DNA from 3 places in the Lysinibacillus sp. NPDC094177 genome. Region 2 is predicted to be linked to each of the others. Evidence: riboswitches for the same ligand, from Rfam matches in the RefSeq annotation. Region 2 holds a riboswitch; each other region holds the start of a gene.
The links. Region 2 has a riboswitch for thiamine pyrophosphate ahead of thiW (energy coupling factor transporter S component ThiW). Riboswitches for the same ligand answer to the same signal wherever they lie in the genome.
Positions count from the first base shown of each region.

Region 1: another riboswitch for thiamine pyrophosphate. It lies ahead of thiC (phosphomethylpyrimidine synthase ThiC); the one in region 2 lies ahead of thiW (energy coupling factor transporter S component ThiW).
Region 3: another riboswitch for thiamine pyrophosphate. It lies ahead of thiM (hydroxyethylthiazole kinase); the one in region 2 lies ahead of thiW (energy coupling factor transporter S component ThiW).

Region 1 is NZ_JBNNTW010000013.1:12,649-17,636, reverse strand. Features, by position in the region: gene ACQKNC_RS18180 (AEC family transporter) at 193-1,122, shown strand; TPP riboswitch at 1,406-1,520, shown strand; gene thiC (phosphomethylpyrimidine synthase ThiC) at 1,656-3,434, shown strand; gene ACQKNC_RS18170 (catalase) at 3,713-4,988, opposite strand, start outside.
Region 2 is NZ_JBNNTW010000002.1:123,615-128,602, forward strand. Features, by position in the region: gene ACQKNC_RS04135 (VWA domain-containing protein) at 1-361, shown strand, start outside; gene ACQKNC_RS04140 (MarR family winged helix-turn-helix transcriptional regulator) at 777-1,199, shown strand; gene ACQKNC_RS04145 (hypothetical protein) at 1,379-1,702, shown strand; gene ACQKNC_RS04150 (EVE domain-containing protein) at 1,718-2,197, shown strand; gene thiW (energy coupling factor transporter S component ThiW) at 2,277-2,777, opposite strand; TPP riboswitch at 2,907-3,014, opposite strand; gene ACQKNC_RS04160 (MFS transporter) at 3,075-4,271, opposite strand; gene ACQKNC_RS04165 (ABC transporter substrate-binding protein) at 4,877-4,988, opposite strand, start outside.
Region 3 is NZ_JBNNTW010000008.1:75,020-80,007, reverse strand. Features, by position in the region: gene thiE (thiamine phosphate synthase) at 1-415, opposite strand, end outside; gene thiD (bifunctional hydroxymethylpyrimidine kinase/phosphomethylpyrimidine kinase) at 405-1,229, opposite strand; gene thiM (hydroxyethylthiazole kinase) at 1,229-1,984, opposite strand; TPP riboswitch at 2,073-2,171, opposite strand; gene mbcS (acyl-CoA synthetase MbcS) at 2,493-4,082, shown strand; gene sppA (signal peptide peptidase SppA) at 4,290-4,988, shown strand, end outside.

The DNA of each region.
Region 1 (4,988 bases), on a different contig from region 2:
TAGCGTTTTCAGAAAGACTGCTTCATATCTGAGGCAGTCTTTCCTTTTGAGATATTTTCTGATAAAAGACATTGGATTAGTGTTGTGCATTTTTGAGAAAATGCCTTGTTAGGAGTGATGGGATGACGTTGAGGTGCATTGACCGAGCATAAAAACAGCACTACTATAGAAAAGGAAAGGGGGGACATCGATATGATGTATCTCGGTATGATTTTCTTCCAAATCGTAGCTCCTATTTTAGTGCTTCTAGTACTTGGTGCAGTTTTACAAAAGAAATTTCGTTTTAATTTAAAGGCGCTATCTCAGCTTATTACATATTGCTTCATGCCAGCAGCTGTTTTTGTGAATTTATATGAAACGAGTATAGAGCTGTCAGTACTTGGACAAGTTGCGTTATTTATTTTACTCTTTATCGGCAGTCAAATGGTGCTTAGCCATTTTATAGCAAAGGGACTTGGTTTAGTAAAAACAGAGGCTGCAGTGTTTAAAAATAGTGTTGTCCTTATTAATTCAGGCAACTATGGTATTCCAGTCGCGCAAATGATTTTCGTGACGCAGCCGATTGGAGTAGCGATTCAGGTCATTCTCGTGATATTTCAAAATATGACGACCTATACATACGGCTTATACAATTTAATTTCTTCAACAAAATCGGGCATGTCTATTGTGAAAGACTTCCTCAAAATGCCTATTATTCATGCACTTATTATTGGTGTAGCCATGAACTATTTTAATATCACTATTCCGCAGTTCATAAGAATTCCGGTAGATCATGTGGCAGATGGCTTTATCGCTGTGGCATTAATAACTTTAGGGGCACAACTATCACAGCTTGAAATCAAATCTATGTTCAATAAGATTGTATTCATTAGCTGTTTTACACGACTAATCATAGGGCCAGCCGTAGCATTACTTATCATTTTTACACTTGGCTTAGATGGTGTCGTGGCGCAATCGCTTTTTATAGCTAGTTCGTTCCCAACATCAAGAAATAGCTCTAGTCTGGCATTAGAATATGATGTAGAATCGGCAACTGCTGCACAAACAGTATTATTTTCAACGATTGTGAGCTGTATTACAGTGACGATTGTGATTTATGTAGCGGAGCTGTTGTTTACCTAACAAGTATAAGTTTATTAACAAAACGAGGGAATGAGTCACCCGTTGTTGATAAAAACTGAGATTGTTCTGATAAAACAAGATAATATTCCGATAAAATCTGAAATTGTTCCGATAAAATGAGCTTTTGTTCCGATAATTCTTCAAAGACATATTTTCTCGAGGGCATCCGATGAGTGCGCGCTCACGTTCTCATCTGGACGCTAACTCTTGATGATAAACCAAAAATAATCAAATCAAGCTTCCATCTCTTAGCAATATCTGCTACACTATCATCAAACTTAATAGTATTAACTAGGGGAGTCTGATGAGTCAGGCTGAGAGGGAAACGCTTAGAGGTTTCTTGACCCTTTGGACCTGATCTGGCTCATACCAGCGTGGGAAAGTTAACCATTATTGCACTCTATGTTATTTGCGATAACTATACCTTTACATTCTTAGCCGGATCCAAAATTTTCTTTGGATTCGGCTTTTGTTTTTGTTGGGGTGAGCTAGATTCGGTCCTTGTATAAATGTAAAAGGGAGCGAAGTAGTTTATGACAACAGTTAGCGACAAGAATATTACGATTATGTCAAATTTTGATGGAAGTAAAAAAGTTTATGTAGAAGGATCTCGATCAGATATTTTAGTGCCAATGCGTGAAATTGCTCTAAGCCCGACGACAGGAAGCTTTGGTGAAGAGGAAAATGCGCCAGTACGTGTTTATGATACGAGTGGCCCTTACACTGATCCTACGTATAAGGTGGATATTACGAAGGGATTGCCAGCTTTACGTAGGTCATGGATCAAAGAACGAGATGACGTTGAGGAATACGAAGGTCGCACTATCAAGCCAGAAGATAATGGATTCCGTAATGCTGATGATCCACGAATTCAAGAAAATGTTTTCCCAGATCTATCTAGAAAGCCTTTGCGTGCGAAGGAAGGTAAAAATGTAACACAGCTTCACTATGCGCGAAAGGGAATTATTACTCCAGAAATGGAATTTGTAGCAATTCGCGAAAATATGGACCCTGAATTTGTGCGCTCAGAGATTGCGGCAGGGCGTGCTATTTTGCCATCTAATATTAATCACCCTGAGGCTGAGCCAATGATTATAGGACGTAACTTCCATGTGAAAATTAACGCTAATATTGGAAATTCAGCGGTGTCATCCTCTATTGCAGAAGAGGTAGAGAAAATGACGTGGGCTACACGCTGGGGCGCTGATAACATTATGGATTTATCGACTGGTAAGCATATTCATACGACACGTGAATGGATTATCCGTAATGCTGCGGTGCCAGTAGGAACGGTGCCGATTTACCAAGCGCTAGAAAAAGTAAATGGTGTGGCAGAGGATTTAACGTGGGAAGTGTATCGTGATACGTTGATTGAGCAGGCTGAGCAAGGTGTTGATTACTTCACGATTCATGCAGGGGTACTGCTACGCTATGTGCCATTAACAGCTAATCGTGTAACAGGCATAGTGTCTCGTGGAGGCTCGATTATGGCACAGTGGTGTTTATTCCACCACCAAGAGAGCTTCTTATATACACATTTTGAAGAAATCTGTGAAATTATGAAAGCCTATGATGTTGCCTTCTCCTTAGGTGACGGTTTGCGTCCTGGTTCTATTGCAGATGCTAATGATGAGGCTCAATTTGCGGAGCTAGAAACGCTAGGGGAATTAACGCAAATTGCCTGGAGGCATGATGTACAGGTGATGGTTGAAGGACCAGGGCATGTACCAATGCATCTTATTAAAGAAAATATGGACAAGCAGTTAGAGTTGTGTAAGGAAGCTCCTTTCTATACTTTAGGGCCGCTGACAACAGATATTGCTCCTGGCTATGACCATATTACATCAGCCATTGGTGCTGCGATGATAGGGTGGTTTGGTACGGCAATGCTATGCTATGTGACACCTAAAGAGCATCTCGGCTTACCAAATCGTGAGGATGTTCGTGTAGGGGTTATTACGTATAAAATTGCTGCACACGCGGCTGATTTAGCGAAAGGGCATCCGGGAGCGCAGCAGCGAGATGATGCGCTATCTAAGGCACGCTTTGAATTTCGCTGGCGCGATCAATTCAACCTATCGCTTGATCCAGAGCGTGCAGTTGAATATCATGATGAAACATTGCCTGCAGAGGGAGCAAAAACTGCGCACTTCTGTTCAATGTGTGGACCTAAGTTTTGTAGTATGAGAATCTCACAGGATATTCGTACTTATGCAAAAGAAAAAGACTTAAATACGACTGAAGCAATCCACAAAGGTATGCAGGAGAAGGCAGAGGAATTTAAAAAGGCAGGCAGTCAAATTTATCAATAACTATTAGAGCGGGCTTGTGTCTATTAAATTAGGCACAAGCCTTATTTTGGTTCATCTCCAAAAGTGGTGGATGACATTTATTAAAAACTACCCATGTATACAAGTTGATTGGAGTGGAGGCTGGGCGACTCCTGGAAAGCGCCCAATCGGAACGGAAATCAGCCACACATTTTGATGATGAGACCTCATTTGGTCATTAAGATAAAAAAACTCCATGTGAAGTTGCCCTACGCATGGAGTAAAAAGTTGGATTTGGATATCAATATAATAATAGAAAATTAAACGTTAGTTGGTTGTTTTACGTATGGGTTTGAAAGATCCATACCTTCTAATGAAAGACCCATAGCTTTTGCTACACCTTCACCATATGCTGGATCAGCTAAATAGCAGTGAAGAATATGACGACGTTTGATGAACTCTTCAACAGACGCCATATCATTAGCAGTAGTTTCGAATAGGCGTTGTTGCTCTTCAGCAGTCATTAGGTTGAATAATTTACCTGGCTGCTCGAAGTAGTTATTGTCGTCTTCACGGAAGTCGTGGATACCTGCATGACCATCAATACGTAATTCAGGCTCTTTATAGTCTAAGTTATGCTCCCATTCGCCGTAGCTATTTGGTTCATAGCCCAAAGTTGAGCCAAGGTTGCCATCGAAACGCATAGCACCATCGCGGTGGAATGAACGGAATGGGCATTTTGGTGCGTTTACAGGAAGCATGTAGTGGTTTACACCTAAGCGGTAGCGTTGAGCATCTGCATATGCAAAGATACGACCTTGTAACATTTTGTCTGGTGAGAAGCTAACACCAGGAATAATGTTAGACGGTGCAAATGCTGCTTGCTCAACTTCCGCAAAGTAGTTGTCCGGGTTTTTGTTTAACTCGAATTCACCTACAGGAATTAATGGGAAGTCTTTTTTATACCATACCTTTGTTAAGTCAAATGGGTTATATGGTAATTCACGAGCTTGTTCCTCTGTCATTACTTGAATGTACATTTTCCATTTAGGGAAATCACCTTTTTCAATTGCCTCATACAGGTCACGTTGTGAAGATTCACGGTCGTTACCGATTATCTCACCTGCCTCAGCACCTGTTAAGTTTTCTATGCCTTGCTCTGTACGGAAGTGGAATTTAACCCATACGCGCTCGTTTTCAGCATTAATAAAGCTATAAGTATGCGAACCGAAACCATGCATATTGCGGTAACCAGACGGAATACCACGGTCAGACATAACAATTGTTACTTGGTGAAGCGCCTCAGGTAATGAAGTCCAGAAATCCCAGTTTGAATTAGCGTTTTTCATATTTGTACGTGGATCACGTTTTACCACGTGGTTTAAATCTGTGAAGTGTAAAGGGTCACGGAAGAAGAATACAGGTGTATTGTTACCAACTAAATCCCAGTTACCTTCTTCTGTATAGAACTTAAGAGCAAAGCCGCGAATATCGCGCTCAGCATCCGCTGCACCACGCTCACCTGCAACTGTGGAGAAGCGTGCAAACATTTCAGTTTTTTTCCCAATCTCTGAGAAGATTTTTGCTTTTGTATAT
Region 2 (4,988 bases):
TGAACAACAGGCTATTTACCAGGCAGGCTTAAGTGTACCTTATAGTGCTGAGTATGAATTACGTCCAGTGAATGATAAGCTAGTTGAAGAACTAACAAAGCAAACAGGTGGCTCCGTTTTGAAGGAACCGAGCGAAGTATTCCGTGAATTTACCAAAAAAGGTGCGGAACGCCAAAATATTGCAACATGGCTTTTATTAGCAGGGATGCTACTATTCTTTATTGATATTACCATTCGACGCTTTGGTTGGGGCTTCCTAACAAGGCCGAAGAAAAAAGAACAGCCTATTGAGGAAAAACCAATACAGGCAGAGGACACAAATGTTGCTCAGCTATTAAAGGGTATGAAAAAACGACCTTAGTAATTTAAAACGATGGTTCATTGCTTTATAGTAATGAGCCATCGTTTTTTGTCATTCTACTTTAGGTCTATCACTAAAAATTGAGAATGACATTTGTTAAAGCATATACCATGAATAATTAGTTGATCTTCGTTCCGACTGGGCGACTTCTTGGAATCATCGGCTCATCGGACGCCCCCAAGAAGCTTTGCTCTGTAGCGAAAGCAAAGCGACAGCTACAAAGCGTTCAGTTGGAACGGAATTCAATCACACGTTATGATGATGAGCTAATTTTAGAGTCCTACTCTTGTGAAATTAGAGAATTTTTATGATAAGCAAAATTTTCCTTGTAAATAATATAAACGAATGTAATAATTAATGATAGTAATAAATTATTACTATCATTTTAAAGTACTACATATTTGGAGGGTCGGATATGACCAATATAATGAATTCTTTTGGTTTTCTAAGTTTTAAATTAGCAGAGGATTTAGAGGTAAATCTCGAGAAATATATTAGCGGAAAATTTCAATTGAAATCTCGAGAAGTCGGGATCATGATTGCTGTAAAAGAAAAAAAACTTAGTCAAATTCAAATAGGGCAAATTTTAAAGTTGGATAAAAATAGTGTCCGCTTTTTTATCGATGGTCTAGAAGAAAGAAAGTATGTTTATAGAGAGAAAAATCCAGATAATAGAAGAGAGAATTTAATATGCCTTACGGAACAGGGTGAAAATTTGGCAGAAGAGTTATTGAAGACCCTTTCGATTTCTGAGAATGAAGTTTTAAACGTACTTTCATTGGAAGAAAAAGAGCTGTTGAAAAGTATATTGAAAAAAGTATATGAAAATCGTGAATAGGGTTTAACTTCTTTCAGCAACCTGCTGAAATAGAGGAACTCAGTCTAAGAACGCCACGTCCTGTGGCAACGACTGAGTGACCAACTTCGTGTTGGCCTAAAGCCTCCGGCGAATACGGACGAAATTATGCTGAGGCATAATTGATAGCCTTATCAATAAAAAAGAAAGCGTGATGAGAAATGAAAGCTGTAGAGGTTATGAAGGAGTATCTAAGAAGAGCACAAGAAGAGGGCCAAGATTTATCTGACATGTATGCGGATCATGGAGAATTAAAAAATTTTAAAGGTGAAATTTTTAAAGGAAGAAAAGAAATACAAAACTTTTACACGTCACCTATGCCGAAAGGTTTTAAATTAACTATCCAAAATATTGAAGGTGATGGTACAGAATGTATTGCTACAGTTTCAACTACTTGGGATGGTTTGCCAAACCCTGTGATTTTGGAAGAAAGGTTGATTCTTGAAAATGAAAAAATAAAATCATTTATTATGATCCCAAAATAAAAGGAGGCAGAAGTTATGTCATTATATCCTAATAAAAATCCTCTTCCTATACCTGAAAGAGAAACGAAATATTGGATTGGTGTGGCATCTCTTAATCATGTGCAAAAAGGAGTTGAGGGAGGATTCAGCCAGCTATGTCATGGTAAAGAGAGACCTTTGAAACGAATGCAAAAGGGAGATTGGATCATTTATTATGCTCCTAAAAAAAGTCTTGATAGTAATGAGCCTGTGAGAGCATTTACCGCAATTGGAAGAGTAAAAGATGAGCGAATATACGAGTTCCAAATGGCAGAAAATTTTATACCTTTTAGAAGAGACATAGACTTTTATAAAGATGCAAAAGCTGTACCAATAAAAAGGATCTTAGATTATTTAGAATTTGTAGAAGATAAATCGAAATATGGATATAAATTTAGATTTGGTCATTTTGAAATCAGTAAAAAGGACTTTTTATTAATTGCTCATGAAATGGGGTTACCATTGAAGTATGGGTGAATTAGGTTGGAACAAAAAACGTTATTTTCTTAATGGTAAATAATTAAGAAAGTAACGTTTTTTTAATATGCCTATATTATTATTTAAGCAGAGTATTAAGATTAGTTATAAATACTGTTTTACGCAAATTGCTGGCAACGACAATGCCTAAGATAGCACCAATAGTACTTGAGGTTAAAAAAGCTGGCATGAAAAATAAAGCAGCAACGGATGTCCCCATTAATAAATGTGCGTAAGGTACTGCAATGAGTGAGGCAATAATACCTGTTCCAAACATTTCACCGATGCCTGCTAGCCATTGCTTGCCACTGTATTTATAGGCAAGAGATGCACATAAAGCGCCAATAACACTACCGGGTATAGCTAATAATGAACCTGTGCCTGTTAAAATACGAATAATGGCTGTGACAAAGGCCACCATAACAGTAGGCACTGGTCCAAGAATGATGGCGCCAATAACATTAATGGCATGTTGTACAGGGTAGGCACGCGCAATTCCCGTTGGTATTGAAACGAAGGTAGAACCTGCTACGGCAATTGCTACTAACAAGGCCATGATTGTTAATTTTCGAATTGACATAATTTCCACTCCTTTGAAATGTAAATTTTATAAGTTATCGCCGATAGCTAGGAAGTTCCGCCGCTAGAGCGTGAAAAAGCCGCTTCCTAAAAACAATAGGAAGCGGCCCTGCATTTTTACATATTAAAAAAGCAAGTGTCGCCACTTCCCTCCGCTAGTGTGAACTAGATCAGGTTCAAAGGGTCCGTATATGACCATATACGTCTCAGCCTTTTAAAGACTCCCCTAGTGGTAATTAATTTATTTTTCTCATAAATAATGTAGCATACTACTAAAAATAGTCAATAACTTTTCAGACTATTTTGTATCAGGATGCATAAGGTGTGGTGCTTTTTTCATTGTCCAAATAAGGGCAAGGAAGAAGCAAGCCATTAAAACAATAGACCCGAATATATAAGGACTGTTCATGTTCCAATCGAATAATATACCTGCTAAAGCTGGACCAATCATATTACCAAGACTCATATACGCATTGTTCAGACCAGCTGCAAAGCCTTGCTCATTTTCAGCAAGCTTTGAAATCAGTGTGTTGACAGCTGGGCGAATCAATGTCGTAGCTGTAGAGAAGATTGTCGCTACAATTAAAATAAGTGCAAAACCAGATGCGAATAATATTAAGAAAATCGAAACGGCTGCAATAAATAAATTGACTAACACTACTTTCATTTCGCCGAAGCGATTAAACAGCGGTGTAATAACAAACATCTGTACAACAACACCAAAAGCGCCACCCACAACTAATATAATGGCGATATCAGTAGGTGTGTAATTAAACTTGTCGGTCACAAATAATGATAATGTTGTTTGGAAGTTAGCAATTCCGAATGAGAATACAAGCATGATAATCAGCATGACAAAATAAGGCATTCGGACTGAACGGGCCATCTGCTTAGCAAGATTATCCTGCTTTTGCGCTTTTTTCGCTGTGTTCGGTTTTGTAGCAGGCAATAAAAAGAACGATAAAATAGCTGCTAAGATAGCTGCACATCCAGCAGTATAAAATGGAAAATGCAAACTAACTTTTGAGAGGAATCCACCGATACCTGGTCCAATCATAAACCCAAAGGACATTGCTGCCCCTAGCATACCCATACCTTTTCCTCGTTCCTTATACGTTGTGACATCTGCCACAAAAGCCATGATAGGAGGTGCCACAAATGCAGAGCCGAGGCCACCTAAAAAGCGTGCCAAGAAGAGCATCCACACATCTGTAGAAAGCCCGAAACCAATTTGTGCAAGTCCTGTTACGATAAGGCCGAAAATAATGAGATTTTTTCGACCATATTGATCCGAAAGATTCCCAGCAATTGGAGAAAATACGAATTGTGCTAAGGCGAACGTTGCAATCAACATGCCAAGTACTTGTCCTGCAGCACCAAATAGTTTTAAATACTCCGGCATGACAGGAATAATAATTCCGATACTCCCCATTGCGATAAACATATTAAACATTAAAATATACAAAGCCGCCTTATTAGACTTCTGCTGGGTCATCGAATACCCCTTTCTTTAATCAAATATACTACAGTCTACCACAAGGCTTGGACGTTTGCTATTGACTAGAAGTCTGAAATAAGAGATTTACTAGTAAAGTTATGGGGATTCTAATAGTTCTATTAGAATGAAAGAAAAATACGTCAGTTTTCCCCAGAAGCTTAGCTCCAGCTAAACGAAAAAAAGCTGTTCTCAGCATAAAGTGAGAACAGCTTCAACTTCTTTCAGCAGGAGTCGCCTACTTTTATAGGTGTTGGTATGAATACGGGGTTTAAGTTACTTTTCAGCGGGTGTCTAAACATCTGTACCTGTCGCTACGCTTTCGGTACAAAAGACATTTGTAACTGCCGTTTCACTTTCGTTACAGAAAACATTGCTGAAATAAGTTAAGCCTCCGGAGGATGTCACGGAATCGGAATGGAGTTCTTAGGGGATGTTAGCCTAAAATCATCGCATCCATGCGATAACGGCTAACTGACCTGCATCGGTAAAAACGCCACGTCCTGTGGCATTACCGAAATGACCGACATCGTGTCGGCCCTCGTACAGGCCTAAGCACAAAGCCGATTCCTGACGCAATTATGCCGAGGCATAATTGATAGAGGTTATCGAATACTCATTTTAAATTTTAAAAACAGCTCATTGTATTTGCCTAAATTATCAGGGCCAAGATTTTTATATACCTCTAATGTTTCGCGTTGTTTTTTAGAAGGATAG
Region 3 (4,988 bases), on a different contig from region 2:
AAGTTGTTGGAAAAATTGGACCAATTCCTACATAGTCAGCACCGTATTGTAGAGCAGTTTGTAATTCAGCTTGTGAATGAACAGAAACACCTAGGATCATGTTACCAATTTTTTTACGTACCATCGACACAGGAAAATCCCCTTGTCCAATATGAACACCATCCGCTCTAAGTTTTATAGCTAGCTCTACATCATCATTGATGATAAATGGAACATTATACTGATGACAGAGCTTTTGACATTTGCGAGCAAAATTTTCATAGGCTTGCCCAATAAGTGTATTTGGCCCTTTTTCACGGTATTGAAACATAGTAATTCCAGATTGCAGAGCTTTCTCTAAAACGTTTATTGGCTCATGATTTAAAACATTACTGGTACCCATAATAAAATATAACTGTAGATTGTCACGTTTCATGAATGATCACCTCACAGGAATCCTTATATTTTTGATAAGCAAAATGATTTGTTGGACCATGGCCATTACCAATAGATAAATCATAAGTTATTGCTAATTGAATAAATTTTTTAGCTTCCTCAATGGCTTCTTCTAAAGGTAATCCACGGCCAAGAAAAGCTGTTAATGCCGCAGAAAATGTGCAGCCTGTACCATGCGTATTTTTTGTTGCAATACGAGTGGACTGCATGAAAAATGACCGACCATCTTTAAAAAATACATAATCAATAGCAAAACATTTATCCTCTAAATGACCGCCTTTAATAATGACACATTGAACACCCATTTGTAATAAGACCTGAGCTGCTGCTTTAATATCTACAAAAGAATTGATTTTCCTTCCTGAAAGGGTTTCTGCTTCAGGAATGTTCGGTGTTACAATTGTTGCTAAAGGTAGTAAATAACTACGTATTGCCTCAATGGCTTCTTGCTGTAATAAGCTTTCGCCACCTTTTGCAATCATGACAGGATCTACAATAAGCGGAATATTTAATTTGGCTAAAATATGTGCAATTGATTGTATTATTTCGGAGGAAAACAGCATTCCTGTTTTAACAGCACTAATTGAAAAATCCTTGATTAGCGCTTTAAGTTGTTTCTCAATAAAGCTCACTTCAATTGGTAAGACATCTGATACGCCAAGTGTGTTCTGGGCTGTTAAAGCTGTAATAACAGACGTTCCAAATACCTTTAATTCCTGAAATGTTTTTAAATCAGCCTGTATGCCTGCACCGCCGCCACTATCTGAACCAGCAATTGTCGTTACAATATGCATCATTCTTCACCATCCTTGGAAAGGCGATGTAGTTCATTTAATACTGCAATTTGAAAATCTCCAATATATTGAGAAGAAGAAGTGGCTTGCTCTGCCACTTTTTTATAAAGCGATAATGTTTCTACCAATTGGTCAAATGGTTTATCTCCTGCAGCGAAGGAGGCACAACAAATTGCACTCAATAAGCAACCTGTTCCAGTAACTTCTGTCATTTGAGAATTGCCACCTGTAACCCATTGCTGATGTTTACCATCAGTAATAAAATCCTTTTCACCAGTCACAATAACAATACATTTGTAGAGTTGAGCTATTTTCTGTGCTTCAACTTCTAAAGATATTGAACCACTACCGCTATCTACGCCTTTTTGTTGCCAGTCTACATTAGCGATAGCCGCAAGCTCTCCAATATTACAACGAATTGCCGAAAATTTAATTTCCTTCAGTAGTCGCTGTACCGTTTGTTTCCGGTAGGTTGTTGCACCTGCTGCAACAGGATCTAAAATAACGGGAATGCCAAGAGCATTTGCTTTTTTTCCTGCAAGTAACATTGATTCTTTCATTCGCTCGTTAAGGGTACCGATATTTATCAATAAACCCGAGGCAATTGCGACCATTTCTTCAACCTCATGACTGTCATCAGCCATGACTGGAGAAGCGCCTATTGCTAATAAGCCATTTGCTTGAAAATTAGCCACAACATAATTAGTAATACAATGAATAAGTGGATTTTGTTTGCGGATAGTATGAAATACCAATTTAAGTCCTCCTTGTTGGATGGACGTAAGCGTGCAAAAAAGGCTCTTTTTCGTGTAGAAAAAACACGCAAAAGAGCCTTTCATCAGTAAATAGATGTGAATTGCTCCCTACGTCAGTATTAACTAACAGGTTCAAAGGGTCAGGTTTTACCTTCTCAACTCTAAATGAGTCCCCCTGCAATCATGCTTTTAGTTGACCAAAATGTACCATATTATTCATTCATGTTCAATAGTAAGTTTTTATAGGGAAGCGACAGCAACAAATGATTTCTGTGCGAAAGCGAAGTGATAACGAAGCGACAGCAACAAATGATTTCTGTGCGAAAGCGAAGTGATAACGAAGCGACAGCAATAATTACTCCAAGTTGAAATTAATAGAACCAAAACGTGACTGATGCCATATAGCAGAGCATGATAGTTGTCACTACTTTACTGAATTAGAGTGTATTCCATTGAAAAAGATAAAAATTGAGTTTTATAATAAGCGTAACAAAAGGGGGCATTTGCCATGAGAAGAGAAGATTTAATTGCACCAGAATGGTATAACATTTCAGAGGAAATTGAAAAATATGCTCAGGATTCTACAAAAAATGCATTATTAGTTTATAACGAAGACGAGGAAATTCAGTATATAACATATACAGCTTTACTTGAAAAGGCGAATCAGGCAGCACATGTATTTACATCTCAAGGTTTAAAAAAAGGTGATGTTATTTTAGTCATGGTACCGAGATCGGTTGAAGCGTATATTGTGTACATTGCTGCCTTAAAGGCAGGTTTAACCATTATACCTAGCTCAGAAATGCTAAGAACTAAGGATATTGAATATCGAATCAATCATGCTGATGCAAAAGGCGTCGTTGCATTTGAGCCTTATATTGAACAATTTGATAATGTAGAAAATTTACAAGAAATACAGCAATTTGTCATTGGTCATGCACATGAACCTTGGCAGCCGTTGCTTGAAAAAATGCAAAGCCAACCAACAACCTACATAAGCATTACGCCGACTAAGAGTACAGATATTGCATTTTTAGCATATACGAGTGGTACAACAGGTAATCCGAAGGCAGCGGTACATACACATAGCTGGGGTTACGCACACTTACGAACTACTGCACCAAATTGGTTAGGTGTTCAAGAAGGTGACATTGTTTGGGCTACAGCAGCGCCTGGCTGGCAAAAATGGATTTGGAGTCCGTTTCTAGCTACTTTAGGAAGTGGTGCTACAGCATTTGTTTACAAAGGACACTTTGATGCAGCAACATACCTTTCACTGCTTGAAAAATTCAATATTAATATTCTGTGTTGCACGCCAACCGAATACCGTCTTATGGCAGGGCTTGAAAATTTACATGATTTCAATTTAAGTACAATACGTCAAGCTGTGTCAGCGGGTGAACCTTTAAATAGTGAAGTGATCAAAGTATTTTCCGAGGTCTTTAATCTACAAGTACGAGATGGCTATGGACAAACAGAGAATACATTACTTGTTGGTACAATGGTAGGGATGGAGGCTAGAATGGGCTCAATGGGTAAACCTACTCCGGGTAATACTGTTGAAATTATCGATGATTTTGGAAATCCTGTTGCAATTGGAGAAGTTGGAGATATTGCTGTACACTGTGAAACACCCGCGTTATTTAAAAAATATTTAAACGATCCTGAACGTACAAATTTACAATTTAGAGGCGATTGGTATATTACTGGGGATCGTGCATATAAAGATGGAGATGGATATTTTTGGTTCGAAGGACGTGGGGATGATGTCATTATATCGTCTGGATATACGATAGGCCCATTTGAGGTAGAAGATGCTTTACTGAAGCATCCAGCAGTGAAAGAAACTGCCGTTGTCGCAAGTCCGGATGGGATTCGTGGTAATCTCGTAAAGGCATTTGTTGTGCTCTGTGACGGAGAAGTTGGTGATGAAGTACTTATTAAAAAATTACAAAACCATGTGAAAACTTTAACAGCACCTTATAAATATCCTCGTGCGATTGAGTTTGTTACTGAGCTACCAAAGACTACATCAGGCAAAATTCGTCGTGTCGAACTACGTGAGCAAGAAAAAGTCCATTACATCAATCATCATTAATTTCCTAGGAAATAATGTCGAAAATCAAAGTTCCTGCTTTTTTTATGAACTTTGATTTTTTTTTTGAGATTAGGTAATGTATTATAGGTTGAATAGGTTAAAGCAATAGTATTGGCTCATCACCGTGATAAGATCACGTTATTATTGCGATAAGTATGAAACAAATTAGGGTATCAATCGTATTACGTTATGAGGAGGCGGAATGGAATGAATGGTAAAAGGTGGGCCGCTTTAATAATTGCTGGTGTACTATTAGTATTTTCGTTAGGAATCAACACTATTTTTGCAATATTTAAATCGGATTTCTTTAGCAATTTTGATAGCTTGGTAGCTGGAAATGACTTGACGGTAATGGAAGAGGTTAAAGAAAGTGGCGATATGGATAAACGTATTGCATACTTAAAGGTCGATGGTACGATTCAAGATGTTGGCTCAAGTACAGCATGGCAAGCAGTTTCTTATGATCATCAATTTTTCTTAAATCAATTAGATAATATTTTATATGATGATACTGTGGAAGGTATCGTCCTAAGTGTTAATTCACCAGGTGGCGGTGTAAAGGAATCAGCAGAAATTTATAAAAAGCTTTTGAAAATTAAAGAAGAGCGACAAATTCCAATCTATGTTTCTATGGATTCGATGGCAGCTTCAGGTGGTTATTACATTTCAGCACCTGCAGATAAAATATTTGCGCAACGTGATACAATTACAGGTTCGATTGGTGTCATTATGCAATCTATTAATTATCAGGCGTTAGCAGAAAAAGTCGGTATTAAATATGAAACGTTTAAATCTGGTGAACATAAAGATATGCTTAGCCCAATGCGTGAAGTGACACCGGAAGAACGTGCTATGATGCAAGACATGATTAATGAAACTTATCAGGAATTCGTTAATATTGTAGCA